Regions from separate parts of the Ectothiorhodospira sp. PHS-1 genome, predicted to be linked through region 1. Evidence: predicted binding sites of a transcription regulator. Region 1 holds the regulator's gene; each other region holds the start of a gene.
What was found. Region 1 encodes sigma-54, which starts transcription at its own class of promoters, with help from an activator protein. Its sites were predicted from a motif close to TGGCANGNTNCNTGCTT; they were not measured.
Positions count from the first base shown of each region.

Region 2: nifE (nitrogenase iron-molybdenum cofactor biosynthesis protein NifE) is a predicted target of sigma-54. The motif match lies at 2,103-2,119, and genes of this name have one in related genera.
Region 3: flgA (flagellar basal body P-ring formation chaperone FlgA) is a predicted target of sigma-54. The motif match lies at 1,962-1,978, and genes of this name have one in related genera.
Region 4: ECTPHS_RS07870 (TOBE domain-containing protein) is a predicted target of sigma-54. The motif match lies at 2,110-2,126, and genes of this name have one in related genera.

Region 1 is NZ_AGBG01000003.1:18,799-22,335, reverse strand. Features, by position in the region: gene lptA (lipopolysaccharide transport periplasmic protein LptA) at 1-241, shown strand, start outside; gene lptB (LPS export ABC transporter ATP-binding protein) at 238-963, shown strand; gene ECTPHS_RS01655 (RNA polymerase factor sigma-54) at 1,130-2,647, shown strand; gene hpf (ribosome hibernation-promoting factor, HPF/YfiA family) at 2,702-3,025, shown strand; gene ECTPHS_RS01645 (PTS sugar transporter subunit IIA) at 3,033-3,506, shown strand; gene hprK (HPr(Ser) kinase/phosphatase) at 3,503-3,537, shown strand, end outside.
Region 2 is NZ_AGBG01000026.1:38,382-41,918, forward strand. Features, by position in the region: partial or broken gene nifK (nitrogenase molybdenum-iron protein subunit beta) at 1-871, shown strand, start outside; gene nifT (putative nitrogen fixation protein NifT) at 945-1,157, shown strand; gene nifX (nitrogen fixation protein NifX) at 1,211-1,930, shown strand; gene nifE (nitrogenase iron-molybdenum cofactor biosynthesis protein NifE) at 2,159-3,537, shown strand, end outside.
Region 3 is NZ_AGBG01000009.1:36,442-39,978, reverse strand. Features, by position in the region: gene ECTPHS_RS05620 (flagellar brake protein) at 1-28, opposite strand, end outside; gene ECTPHS_RS05615 (flagella synthesis protein FlgN) at 234-719, opposite strand; gene flgM (flagellar biosynthesis anti-sigma factor FlgM) at 722-1,030, opposite strand; gene flgA (flagellar basal body P-ring formation chaperone FlgA) at 1,132-1,782, opposite strand; gene ECTPHS_RS05600 (chemotaxis protein) at 2,063-2,995, shown strand; gene ECTPHS_RS05595 (protein-glutamate O-methyltransferase CheR) at 3,172-3,537, shown strand, end outside.
Region 4 is NZ_AGBG01000015.1:3,048-6,584, forward strand. Features, by position in the region: gene modB (molybdate ABC transporter permease subunit) at 1-353, opposite strand, end outside; gene modA (molybdate ABC transporter substrate-binding protein) at 382-1,149, opposite strand; gene ECTPHS_RS07870 (TOBE domain-containing protein) at 1,225-1,935, opposite strand; gene ECTPHS_RS07875 (MFS transporter) at 2,440-3,537, shown strand, end outside.

The sequences.
Region 1 (3,537 bases):
TCCACAGGGGCGGGAAGTCCGGGCCGAAGCCGCGCGGATGGAGTTCCTCCCCAACGAGCAACGCATGGAGCTGAGCGGCAATGCCCGCGTGCGACAGGGCACGGACGAGTTCCGGGGCAGCCGCATCACCTATGACCTGCGCACGGCCACGCTGGAGGCCCGCACCGGGGACACCGGCCGTGTCGAGGCCATCTTCACGCCCAGGGAACAGCCTCCCGCCCCTGTCGAGGGGACGCCATGAGTCGTCTGCAGACCCACGACCTGGTCAAGCAGTACCGCGCCCGCAAGCCGGTGGACGGTGTATCACTGCAGGTGAACAGCGGTGAGGTCGTGGGCCTGCTGGGTCCCAACGGCGCCGGCAAGACCACCTGTTTTTACATGATCGTCGGTCTCATCCCCTGCGACGGCGGGCGCATCGAACTGGACGGCAGGGATATCACCCCCCTGCCCATGCATGCCCGCGCCCAGTTGGGCATCGGCTATCTGCCCCAGGAGGCCTCGGTTTTTCGCAAGTTGTCGGTGGAAGACAACCTGCTTGCCGTGCTGGAAACACGCCGCGACCTCAGCCGCGGCCAGCGCCATGAGCACATGGAATCCCTGCTGGAAGAGTTTCAGATCATGCATATCCGCGAGAGCCTGGGCATCAGCCTCTCGGGGGGTGAGCGGCGGCGGGTGGAAATCGCCCGCGCCCTGGCCACCGAACCGGCCTTCATCCTGCTTGATGAGCCCTTTGCCGGGGTAGACCCCATCTCCGTGATCGAAATTCAGCGCATCATCACCCATCTGGTCTCCCGGAATATCGGGGTACTGATCACCGATCACAACGTCCGTGAAACCCTGGGCATCTGCAATCGCGCCTATATCCTGAGCGACGGACACCTGATCAGCGAGGGGCCGCCGGAAGTGGTGCTGGCAGACCCCCAGGTCAGGCGGGTCTACCTGGGCGATCATTTCCGACTATGAAGGTAGAGTTTTTGAGCCAACGCATGGTTTCCCCACACTGGGTCACATTTTTCGTGCCAGGACGTATAATCCGGATGACAGACCCGGCACATGACGGCAAGGCACCGTCAGTACTGCCCGGACCCTTCAACTCCTGCCTGACGACTCCGGTGGCACGCCACATCCTATGCTGAAACCTTCTGTCCAGCTCCGTCTCGGCCAGAGCCTTACCATGACACCGCAGCTGCAGCAGGCCATCCGGCTGCTGCAGCTGTCCACATTGGAGCTCCAGGCCCAGATCCAGGAAACGCTGGAGACCAACCCGATGCTGGAAGCCCTGGAAGGCGCGGATGCCGACCTGGATACCGGCATGGATGAAGCCACCCAACCTGAAGGCATGGCCCCCGGCGCCGATAGCGCCGACAAGGATGCGGAGAGCCGGGAATTCGACGAGCCCGCCGAACGGGACAACACCAGCGAATCCGCGGAAACCATTCCCGAGGAACTGCCCGTGGACAGCAACTGGGAAGACCTCTACGACATGCCGACCGCCGGCGGCGGCCAGATGGACAACGACGGTCGCGACCTGTTCGAGAATCAGAGTGCACCCGGCGAAGACCTGCGTGACCACCTGCTTTGGCAGATCAACCTGTCGCCCCTGAGCGAGCGGGACCAGGTCATCGCCATGACCATCATCGATGCCATCAACGATGACGGCTACCTGGCCGAACCCATCGAGCAGATCCACGCCGGCCTGGCCCAGGATCAGGAGATGGAACTGGAGCTGGATGAGGTGGAAGCCGTGTTGCGCATGGTCCAGCACCTGGATCCCGTGGGCGTGGGTGCACGGGATCTTGCCGAGTGCCTGTTGCTGCAACTGGAGCAGTTCGCGCCGGAGACGCCCTGGCTGGCCGAGGCCAGAACCCTGGTGCGTGATCACCTGGAAGCCCTGGGCACCCGCGACTTCAAGGGGGTCCAGCGCCGACTGGGGCTGGCTGACGGCGAATTGCAGGTGGTGATCTCGCTGATCCAGAGCCTGAATCCCCGCCCGGGCACCCTGATCAGTTCCAGCGCACCGGAATACATCATTCCCGATGTCTTCGTGCGCAAGCGCGAGGGATTCTGGCAGGTGGAACTGAATCCGGAAGTCGCGCCCCGGTTGCGGGTCAACCCACTTTATGCCAGCTTTGTGCGACGGGCCGATTCCAGCCAGGACAATATCTACCTGCGCAATAGCCTGCAGGAGGCCCGCTGGTTCATCAAAAGCCTGCAAAGCCGCAACGAGACCCTGCTGCGTGTGGGCACCGCCATCGTGGAACATCAGCGCGCCTTTCTGGAACACGGTGACGAAGCCATGAAACCCCTGGTGCTGCGGGATATCGCCGAGCAACTGGAGATGCACGAATCCACCATCTCCCGCGTCACCACCCAGAAGTACATGCACACCCCGAGAGGGATTTACGAATTCAAGTATTTCTTCTCCAGCCACGTGGGGACGTCCGACGGCGGTGAGTGCTCCGCCACGGCCATCCGTGCCATGATTCGCAAACTGATTGCCGAAGAACCCCAGGGCAAGCCCCTGAGTGACAGCAAGATTGCCCAGATCCTGGTGGACCGGGGCATCCAGGTAGCGAGGCGCACCGTTGCCAAGTATCGCGAGGCCATGGCGATCCCGCCATCCAACGAACGCAAGCGCCTCGTCTGAATCCACAACCAGGCCTCAGCTTCACTTTCACATTTCAAACCAAGGAGTCACCTCATGCAGATCAACCTCACCGGTCACCACGTGGACCTGACCGACGCCCTGCGCGACTATGTCAATGACAAGTTCCAGCGCCTGGAGCGCCATTTCGACAACGTCATCGACGTACATGTGGTCCTGACCGTGGAGAAACTGCAGCAGAAGGCGGAAGCCAACATGCTGGTCAGCGGCAACACCATCTTTGCCGACGCCAGCCATGCCGACATGTACGCAGCCATTGACGCCCTGGTCGACAAACTGGACCGTCAGGTGGTCAAGCACAAGGAGAAGCTCAAGGACCATCACCGCGCCGAAGGCTCCCACCGTAACCACATCGGGTGAGATATCCATGAACATCGGTGATCTTCTCGCTTCGGAGCGCGTCTGCTGTCTGCCGGACGTCAGCAGCAAGAAACGTGCTCTGGAGATGCTGGGTGACATGCTTTCGAGCCACCTGCCCAGGCTGACCCAGGGAGAGATCTTCGACAGCCTGCTGGCCCGGGAACGCCTGGGCAGCACCGGCCTGGGGCATGGCGTCGCCATCCCCCACGGCCGGCTGGCCGGAGCCGACGAGGCCTGTGCCGCCCTGCTCAAGCTGGGCAAGGGCGTGGACTACGACGCCCCGGACAGCGAACCGGTGGACATCCTGTTTGCCCTGGTGGTGCCGACCGAATGTACCGACGAACACCTGCAGATCCTCGCATTGCTCGCGCGCATGTTCTCCGATCCGGAGACCCTGGCCCGACTGCGTAGCGCCAAAGGACCGGAAGACCTGCTGGAGCTGGTACACCACTGGGATACCGAAAGCCCAGACTCACCGTGACCACGCCCCCCCTTACCGTCCATCACGTCGT
Region 2 (3,537 bases), on a different contig from region 1:
TGGGCAACTACCGGGTGATGAAGCGCATGATGAAGGAAATGGGCGTGGACGCCACCTTGCTGTGCGACCCGGAAGAAGTGCTGGACACCCCGGCCGACGGCGAATACCGCATGTACGCCGGCGGCACCACCCAGGAAGAACTCAAGGATGCCCCCAACGCCCGGGACACCATCCTGCTGCAGCCCTGGCAACTGGAAAAGACCAAGAAGTACGTGCAGGGCACCTGGAACCATGAAGTGCCCAAGCTGAACATCCCCATGGGTCTGGAGTGGACCGACGAGTTCCTGATGAAGGTCTCGGAGATCACCGGCCAGCCGATCCCCGCCTCCCTGGAAAAGGAACGGGGCCGTCTGGTGGACATGATCACCGATTCCCACACCTGGCTGCACGGCAAGACCTACGCCCTGTACGGGGACGCGGACTTCGTCATGGCATGGCCAAGTTCCTGATGGAGCTGGGCGCCGAGCCCAGGCACATCCTGGTGCACCATGCCAACAAGCGCTGGAAGAAGGCGATGGAGAAGATCCTCTCCGAGAGCCCCTACGGCGCCCGCAGCGAAGTGCACGTCAACCGGGACCTGTGGCACCTGCGTTCCCTGGTGTTCACCGACAAGCCGGACTTTTTGATCGGCAACTCCTACGGCAAGTTCATCCAGCGCGACACGCTGGCCAAGGGCAAGGAGTTTGAGGTACCGCTGGTGCGGATCGGTTTCCCCATCTTCGACCGCCACCACCTGCACCGCATGACCACCCTGGGCTATGAGGGCGGCATGTACATCCTCACCACCCTGGTGAATGCAGTGCTGGAGCGTCTGGACGAAGAGACCCGCATCATGGGCGACACGGACTACAACTACGATCTGGTTCGCTGATCCACCCGCGCCCCACTCCAACCCCTCTCCCCCCTGGGGGAGAGGGGCTCACTTCGCCGGAGAGCACACCATCATGCCCAGCGTCATGATCAACAAGACCGAAGCCGGGGGCCTGACCCTCTACGTCCCCAAGAAGGATCTGGAGGAGATGATCGTCTCCATGGAACACGAGGGCCCCGGCCGCTGGGGCGGGGAACTGACCCTGGCGGACGGTTCCCGCTATTACCTGGAGCCCATGGACGCGGCGCCCCGGCTGCCCATCACGCTGCGCGTCAAGCGCCTTTGATAGTGAACCGGGTCAATGAATGCGCCAGATACCGACACCAGCAGGAGATCCTCATGTCACCCGACATCCTCAACCGTGAATGCGCCCTGCGCATCGCTCTGGCGAGCCGGGTCCTGCCCGGGGTGCAGCTACCGCGCCTGATCGAGGCCATCATCGAGAAGGTGGATGCCCCCATCCGGGAGGACGGCCTGGCCCGGCTCACCGTGGCGGATCTGCGCCAGGCCCTCAAGCGTCCCAAGTCGGAATCGGAGGAGGAGGGCGGCCCCGGGGACGAGGCCCTGGAAATGGCCGTTCGTTATCTCAGTGGGGAACGGGACGTGGAGCCCGGATTGCCCACCATCGAGGACTACGTGCCCGGTGACATGGCGGATTCCGTGCGTATCGCCATGGCCTCCAATACCGGGGAAAAGCTGGACGGACATTTTGGTTCCTGCCTGCGGTTTCTGGTTTATCAGGTATCCGCCACTGAATCCCGCCTGGTGGACATCCGCGAGACGGAAACCGCGGATCTGAGCGATGATCGCAACGCCGCCCGTGCTGCGATGGTGAATGACTGCCAAGTATTATATATCCAGGGCATCGGTGGTCCCGCCGCCGCCAAGGTGATCCGCGCCGGGGTACACCCGGTGAAGTTCCCTCGGGGCAGCGTGGCAGCGGAAGTCATCACCCAGTTGCAGGATGTCCTCAAAGGTTCCCCCCCGCCCTGGCTGGCCAAGTCCATGGGACGCCAGCCGCAGACGCTGGAAAAGTTCCGTACCGGGCTGGAAGCCTGAATGAATCTCTCTACGCCCTTCTCCCCCCGGGGGAGAAGGGCCGGGGATGAGGGGCGACCCATCCTCCGCAATGACACCCTTGCTCCAATCCTCCCACCATTGTCACATTCGCAACAATCCCTCCGTTCCTGAAAGTCTTGAATAAACAATGGCTTGACGCCATTATTCAGCCTGGCCCGCTCCTTGCATTTCATCACCTCAACAACGCGCCAAACGCGGAGGCAAGGCATGAAGGCACAGGACATCAAGGCACTGCTGGACGAACCGGCCTGTGCCCACAACACCCACAAGCCCAAGGGCGGCTGCACCCGGCCCAAGCCCGGCGCCACCGCCGGCGGTTGCGCCTTCGACGGCGCCCAGATCGCCCTGCTGCCGGTGGCCGATGTGGCCCATATCGTCCACGGCCCCATCGCCTGCGCCGGTAACACCTGGGACAACCGGGGTACCCGCTCCTCCGGTGGCCCGGACCTGTTCCGCCTGGGCATGACCACCGACCTCACCGAACAGGACGTGATCATGGGCCGCTCCGAAAAACGCCTGTTCCACGCCATCCGCCAGGCCGTGGAGGCCCACCGACCCCCAGCGGTGTTTGTCTACAATACCTGCGTCACCGCCCTCATCGGCGATGACGTGGATGCCGTCTGCAAGGCCGCCCAGGAACGCTTCGGGGTACCGGTGGTGCACGTGGATGCCGCCGGTTTCTACGGCTCCAAGAACCTGGGCAATCGCATCGCCGGCGAGACCATGGTGAAGAAGGTGGTGGGTACCCGGGAGCCGGACCCCATCCCGGCGTCCGCGACACGCCCCGGCATCCGGGTCCATCAGGTCAACCTCATCGCCGAATACAACATCGCCGGTGAGTTCTGGCACGTGCTGCCCCTGTTCGACGAGCTGGGCCTGCGCATCCTCTGCACCCTGTCCGGGGACGCCCGCTTCCACCAGATCCAGTCCATGCACCGCAGCCAGGCCAACATGCTGGTCTGCTCCAAGGCCATGATCAACGTGGCCAGAAAGCTGGAAGAGCGCTACGGCATCCCCTGGTTCGAGGGCAGCTTCTACGGCGTGCAGGACATGTCCCAGGCCCTGCGGGATTTTGCCTGCCTGATCGATGATCCGGATCTGACCCGGCGCACCGAGGACCTCATCGCCCGGGAAGAATCCCGCATTCATGCCGCCCTGGAACCCTGGCGGGACCGCCTGCGGGGCAAGCGGGTGCTGCTCTACACCGGTGGCGTCAAGTCCTGGTCGGTGGTATCCGCCCTGCAGGATCTGGGCATGACCGTGGTGGCCACCGGCACCCGCAAGTCCACGGATGCCGACAAGGCCCGCATTCGCCAGCTGATGGGGGAGGACGCGGTCATGATCGAGGACGGCAGTCCCGCCAACCTGCTGCGCATCTATGAAGAAACCCGGGCCGACATGCTCATCGCCGGCGGCCGCAACCTCTATACCGCCCTCAAGGCCCGCATGCCCTTCCTGGACATCAACCAGGAACGGGAACACGCCTACGCCGGCTACGAGGGGATGCTGGAACTGGCCCGTCAGCTGGCCATCACCCTGGAAAGCCCCATCTGGCCCCGGGTCCGTGAACCCGCCCCCTGGGATGC
Region 3 (3,537 bases), on a different contig from region 1:
GCAGGGTGCCAACACTCTCTTGTCTCATGATGGGGATGCCCCGCGCTCCAGGTATGAGTGGGCAAGCGGTTACCAGTGCTTGATTGCTGGGTTGATTCATGGCCGAACCCTCCGCGCTCCAAGATCTCCGGGAATATGTTTTTTCCGGAGCCTACACTGAGGCTAGCACAGTCTGGAAAAGAATCAGCTCTTTCGTGCGGGCGCAAGGGGCTGCGATGTCGTCCGGGTAGTGGTCAGGCTTTGGTGATAGTGCGGGAATTTGCTCCGGCAGAGGTCGCCTGTCCTCGGGGGCCGTACAGCTCGGTGTGGGCTTCCTCGCCTCGCAGGATGTGCAACGCCTGTTCCACATGGCGTCGCTTGGTTTCCACCACACCGCCGTTGGCAAGGTTCAGTTGCCGGCAGCGCGCCATGACATCCACCAGTCGGTCCCAGATAGGCGCCAGGACACCTTCGGCGTCCCAGTCGCGCAGGCAGTGGGCCATGCCCTGGGCATTGTTCTCATAGCCCTCCCGCTTGAGAAGGGCACCCTGATCACGGGTCAGTTGTTCCAGCCGCTCAACCTGTTGCTGTTTTTGAACGATGGCCAGATTGAGGGTTTCCAGGTCCCGGGTGCTCAGGGCCTGTCCTTCCAGTTGCAGGGCATGTTCCAGGGCAGAGGCCTCCCGCACCGAATGGGTCAGAATCTGATCCAGTTGCTCCGGAAACGAGCGCATGTTCATGGCTAGAACAGGTCTTCAGTCTTCAGGATCTTGTTGGCCACGGACTCGGCGTTGACCTCATACCGCCCTTCCTGGATGGCCTGGCGGATAGCTTCCACCTTTTCCTGATCGACGGAGGGCTGTGCCCTGACGTTCTGCTCCAGCGTGCTCAGACGCCTGGCGGTTTCGGTCAGGGTGACCTTGTCGCCCACCGGACCGGAAAATCCCGTGCCACCGCCCGAGCGCGCGCCTTTGGCCACGTCGGAGGCACCACGGCTCTCCCCGGCGCTGCGCGGCTGAGTCTGGGTTAAATTCTTGATGTCGATGGACATATTGCGTTCCTCGCGTGCACTGAACGGCCACTTCTTAGAAATCGTATCGGCCGATTCGCGGGTTTCTTTAGGGGTAGTAGGGGCAGTCAGTGCAATTTGACTCACATACTAACACCCACCACCCCGGCTGACAGCACTCGACCTTCCACAATGCGCCGGGAGGACAGATTGCGAACCTGAACCCAGTCACCATAGGCGCCGTCCGCGAGCGCCTGTCCCTCCATGCGCACGGAGATGGCGGTATTTTGCGCCACCAGCATGACTTTCTGCCCTCGCTGCACCAGTCGCTGGGGCTCGACCATCTGGGGGCTCAGGGCAGTACCGGCGGGCAAGGCTCGTCTGAGGACCATGTTGGTGACCGCCGTGGGGTCGGTGAGATAGCCACCGTGCATGCTGCCCAGGTCACGCAACTCGAGCCGGATGTCGCCCTCGGAGATCAGGGTGCCTCGAGGCAGGGCTCTTTCCAGAACCACGACCTCGCCACGGACGACAATCTGCATGGGCACGAAAAGGCTCCAGGGCGAAGGGGTGGTGCAGCGAATGCCCACGGTGGTATGACCGGTCATCCTGGTGCCCGGAGGCAGGAAGGTTTCCAGTGGCCCGTCACACGCCCTGAGTCGCAGACGCGGGTCTAGTGAACCCCGGTTGATACGCACATCCACATGCTCGCCGTGATGGGCGCGTGCCTGTTGACCGAGGAACGCGCCTGCAGCCGTCAAAATACTGTCGTGCGACTGCGTTTCGACCGCCATGAGATTGGTGGGGGCGCAGATCAGCACACCCGCGAACAAACTTAGGAGGATCCCGTTGCGGCACTTGCGGAAGCTGAAAAACATCTTAATGCTACCTCGCTGGATGGTTCATCACCTATACCCGGGGGTATTTCAAGAAGCGCCGGATCTGTGGCGCATGATGTCCCTGGGGAGATATTGTGCAAGATGAGGGCCAGAAAAATTTCAAGAAATCTTTGTCGGAGCCGATCATACTCCTGAATGAGCAGGTATGATCTGCTGATACCCGCGGGAGAGCCTGATGAGCAGCTTGCTGGATGACGTCGATCGTCGGACCCAAATGGTGGGGCAGAATCGTCTGGAACTGCTCCTCTTCACTCTGGGCACCCGTCAGTTGTTTGCCATCAATGTATTCAAGGTACGCGAGGTCATCACCTGTCCCGCCTTGAGCCGGCTTCCCAGCGCCCACCCCATCATCCGCGGCGTGGCCACGTTGCGTGGCAAGACGGTGTCCGTGGTCGATCTGGCCCAGGCACTGGGCATGCCCCCGGTTCCCTCCAGGGAGAGCGGGTCCTTCGTCATTCTCACGGAGTTCAACCGTTCCGTGCAGGGGCTTCTGGTGGCGTCGGTGGATCGCATCATCAACCTCAACTGGGATCAGATTCATCCACCTCCCCGGGGCACGCACAAGGACAGTTTCCTGACGGCCGTGACCCAGGTCGATAATCGTCTGGTGGAGATCATCGACGTGGAAAAGGTGCTGGAGATGATCACCGGTCCGGCAAGGGACGTCAGTGACTCGCTGTTGTCCAACATTCAGGAAGGGGGCAAGGTACGCCGTGCCCTGGTCGCTGACGACTCCGCGGTGGCGCGCAGGCAGATCGTGCGCGCCCTGACCCAGATGGGCGTGGAATCCGTGGTGGTGAACGACGGCAGGCAGGCGCTGGACAAGTTGATGGAACTGGCTGCCCAGGGCCCCATCGAGCAACAGATCGGGATGGTGATCTCGGATATCGAGATGCCAGAGATGGATGGTTACACGCTGTCCTCCACCATCCGCAAGGAGCCGGCCTTGTCGAAACTCCACGTGGTGCTGCATTCCTCCCTGAGCGGAACCTTCAATGAGACCCTGGTCCGCAGGGCGGGAGCCAACCGTTTTCTGCCCAAGTTCAGTCCGGATGAACTGGCGGAGGTCGTGTTGGGATACCTGCAGGCGGATGATGCCGTGGAATGATATATAAGCGCGGCCGGCAGGATCATGCCGCCCGGCGGTCATTGCGTTCCCCTTGAACGGCAGTGTGCCATTGCCCCCTTTGGGGACTCTCGAGGGTATACTGTGGGTGCCATCCGTTGCGCTTTTCGATGGCTTGAGCCCTATAACGAAAGATTGATCCATAACAGGAAACCACCTTGTCAGGCCCTATCGAATCTCAGGATTACGAGGATTTCAGGCTGTTTCTGGAGAAGTCCTGTGGACTGGTCCTGGGGGAAAACAAGCACTATCTGGTGAACAGCCGCCTGTCGCGGCTCATGGGCGAGTTCTCGGTTTCTTCCGTGAGCGAGCTGCTCAGGCAGCTCAAGCTGGGGCGGAATCCCGGGCTGCGAGAGCGGATGATCGAGGCCATGACCACCAACGAAACCTACTGGTTTCGGGACGTGTTTCCCTTTGAGATCCTCAAGAACCAGATCTATCCGGAACTGGCAAAGCAGAAGGGGGCGGGATACGCCCCGCGCATCTGGTCTGCCGCCTGCTCATCCGGACAGGAAGCCTATTCC
Region 4 (3,537 bases), on a different contig from region 1:
GCGGCAAAGGCGTTTTGCAGGGGCTGTACCACGAAGGGCAGGGAATAGATCATGGAGCCGATCACCAGCCCGGTGAAGGTGAAGGCCAGATGACCCACGCCGATGTCTTCCAGAAAGCCTCCCACGGCGCCCCGGGGTCCCAGCAGGATCAGCAGGTAAAAACCCATCACCGTGGGCGGGAGTACCAGCGGCATGGCCACCAGCGCCTCGATCATGACCTTGCCCCGCCACCGGGTATGGGCCAGCCACCAAGCCAGGGGGGCGCAGAGCACCATGAGGATGCTGGTGCTGATGAAGGCCAGTTTGAGGGTGATCCACAACGCGGTGAGATCGTTGTCGCTGATGCCGAACATGCGGCCGGGCTCCCGTGAGTGAAGTGAGTTATTCCCCGGGCAGCACGAACCCGTAGGCCCGCATGATGGCCCGGGTCATGGGGGCGTTCATGTACTCGGCAAAGTGGTGTGCGTTGGCGTTGTCCGCAGCCCGCCGAGTGATGATGAAACCTTGCTCAAGAGGCTCGTGCAGGCCGTCATCCACCAGGTGATAGGGTCCCTGGTCCCGCACGTGGGGGTTCAGGGTCAGAGACAGGGCCACGATGCCCACCTGGGCCGCGCTGCTTTCCACCAACTGCAGGGTGTGGGCGATGTTTTCACCGAAGACAAAGCGGGGCATCAGTTCGTCCCACAGACCGACGGCTCGCAGGGCTTCCTCCGCCCGCTTCCCGTAGGGCGCGTGGCGGGGATTAGCGATGGCAATGCGCCGGAATTCAGGCCGGGACAGGTCGCTCAGGGTCAGGGTTGAGGCGTCCACCGTGTTGCTCCACAGCACGATGCGGCCGATGGCGTAAGGGATGACCTCGGAAGCCGCAAATCCCTTTTCCTGCAACATCCTTGGAAATTCAATGTCGGCGGAAAAGTAGAGGTCAAATGGGGCGCCGTTCTCGATCTGGGCGCGGAAGCGACCGGATGACCCGTAGATGACCTCGATGGGGCGGTCTGGGTGGTCTTCCCGGTAGGCCTCCAGGATTTCATCCATGGCAAAGCGCAGGTCCGCTGCCGCGGCGATGCGGGTGGGTTCCTGCGCCTGGAGTGTCCCGGTCAGGGCCAGCAGGATCAGACCTGCCAGTGCTTTGAACAAAAAGTGTTGCATGATCGTGTTCCTTTTCCGGTGAGGTTTGCATTGAATGATGGATATGGATGCCTGAAGACCGGATAAGCCCGGAGATCAGTCGTTGACGGCCAGCAGTACGTGGGGGGCCTTGATCAGGGCGCAGGCCCGAGCCCCCTGGGTGATCCAGCCTTCGTCCAGGGCCTCCCGGGTGACGACGGCGGTGAGGACCCGGCCATGGCCCAGGTCCAGCTTGACCTCTGCATTCACGGGACCTGCCTCGATGTGGCTGACGACGCCCTGGAGGCGGTTACGGGCAGAAAAGCGCAGTTCGTCGGCCACTTCGGAGAGAATCACGAAGGAGGACTTGATCAGCACATGGACTTCCCGCCCCACCTGCAGCCCCAGTTCCATACCGGCCTCATGGGTGACCACGGCGTGGACCTCCAGCCCATGGCCGATATCCACGGTGATCTCGTCGCTGACCGCGCCCTGAGTGACATGGGAGATCTTGCCCTGGTAGTGATTTCTTGCCGTTGTCCGCATGGATAGTTTCCTCATCAGTGTCCAGACGTCGCCCAGTTCGCCCGTGGACCGGGACATCTGCTGCAAGAACTGCTGGTACGCCTGCTCGGCGGCGCGATACTGCGCAATCACCTGTTCGCCGTGGGCGGTCAGTCGGGTGCCGCCGCCGTGCTTTCCCCCCGCCTGCCGCAGCAGCAGGGGTTTGTCCGCCAGATTGTTCATGGCGTCGATGGCGTCCCAGGCCGCCTTGTAGCTCATGCCGATGGCCCGGGCCGCGGCGGAGATGGAGCCGGTGGCGGCGATCTACTCCAGCAACTGGATGCGGGCGCCGCCAAGGAAGGTCTGGCCGTGCAGCTTGAACCAGAACTGGCCGTCGATTTCCGGTTGCATGGCGTTTTCCTGGTCGGAGGTTCGTTATGTGTTTCTGTATATAGCGGATGTCGAAACAAAAAATCACGGAGTCGCTGTGCTGTATCTAAGCATTTTTTAGGCCAGTCAGATTTATTCTTTTAAAAATATGTTTTTAAAGGGTTTATTATTAAATCTCCATGGTCTGAGGGTGGGGTTTGCGACAGGAAGAAGGGGATGGTGAGCCCGTTGTCTGAAATCCTACGTTTCCCGCGATCGGCCCGGCGGGCAGGGTGTCCGGGATGATGGCGTCATGAATGTGGATTGATTTATTTATATTCCTTGTCAGTATATGGGGTCCCGCCAATGGATGTGAGCACGTTATGGAGCCCGGAAAAGACCCATGATCCCCGCCTTCCTGCGCCGTCATCCCCTGACCGTCATCCCCTGACCGTCATCGTGCTGGCCCAGCTTTGCGGCACATCCTTATGGTTCAGCATCAATGGTGTGTGGTGGTCAATGGCCCCGGACCTGGGTCTGTCGAATGCGGACCTGGGGTATCTGACCCTGACCGTGCAGCTCGGATTCATCGTTGGCACGTTGACCATGGCGGCCACCGGCCTGGCGGATCGCTTTCACGCCAGTGTCATCTTCGCCGTGGCCTGTCTGTGCGGTGCGCTGGTCAATGGTGCCTTCCTGCTGGTGGCCGCCCAGCCGCCCTTTGATCTGTTGCTGCGGTTTCTGACCGGTCTTTGCCTGGCCGGGATTTATCCTCTGGGAATGAAACTGATCATCTCCTGGGTGCCCCTGCATGCGGGGGCGGCGCTGTCCTGGCTGGTGGGCATGCTGACTTTGGGCACGGCGCTGCCACACCTGATGCAGGGGATGACCCTGGACATGCCCTGGCAATGGCCCCTGCTGGGGGCCTCGGTGCTGGCACTGCTGGGAGGGGGGCTGGTGCTGCTGCTGGGCGATGGCCCCCACTTGCCCAAGGCCGGAGGTAAGATCCCGCTGCGCCAGGGACTTTCAGGGCTGAAGATCCCGCGTTTTCGTGCAGTGGCCGGGGGGTATTTCGGTCATTGCTGGGAGCTCTATGCCTTCTGGATGCTGGTGCCGTTGCTGGTGGGGCAGGAGATCGGCCGTCTGGGTGTTGCGGATGCCTGGATACCCTGGTTGGCGTTCGCCGTCATTGCCCTGGGATTTGCGGGGTGTGTGGGGGGCGGTGTGATCAGTCGTTACCGGGGGAGTGAGTGGGTGGCCCGTCGCGCCCTGGCGATGTCCGGTGCCCTGTGCCTGGCCTATCCGTTCCTGACCTGGGCACCGGCCGGTTTACTGCTGATCCTGCTGGCCCTGTGGGGGATGGCCGTGATTGCCGATTCGCCCCAGTTCTCCGCCCTCGCGGCAGCCAATGCCCCGCGGGAACTGGTGGGTTCATCGCTGGCGGTGATGAACGCCATCGGCTTTGCCCTGACGGTGCCCGCCATCTGGCTGACCAGTGTGTTGTGGGAATTGCAGGGTGCCTGGGTCATTCTGTGGCTGCTGCCGGGACCCTTGCTG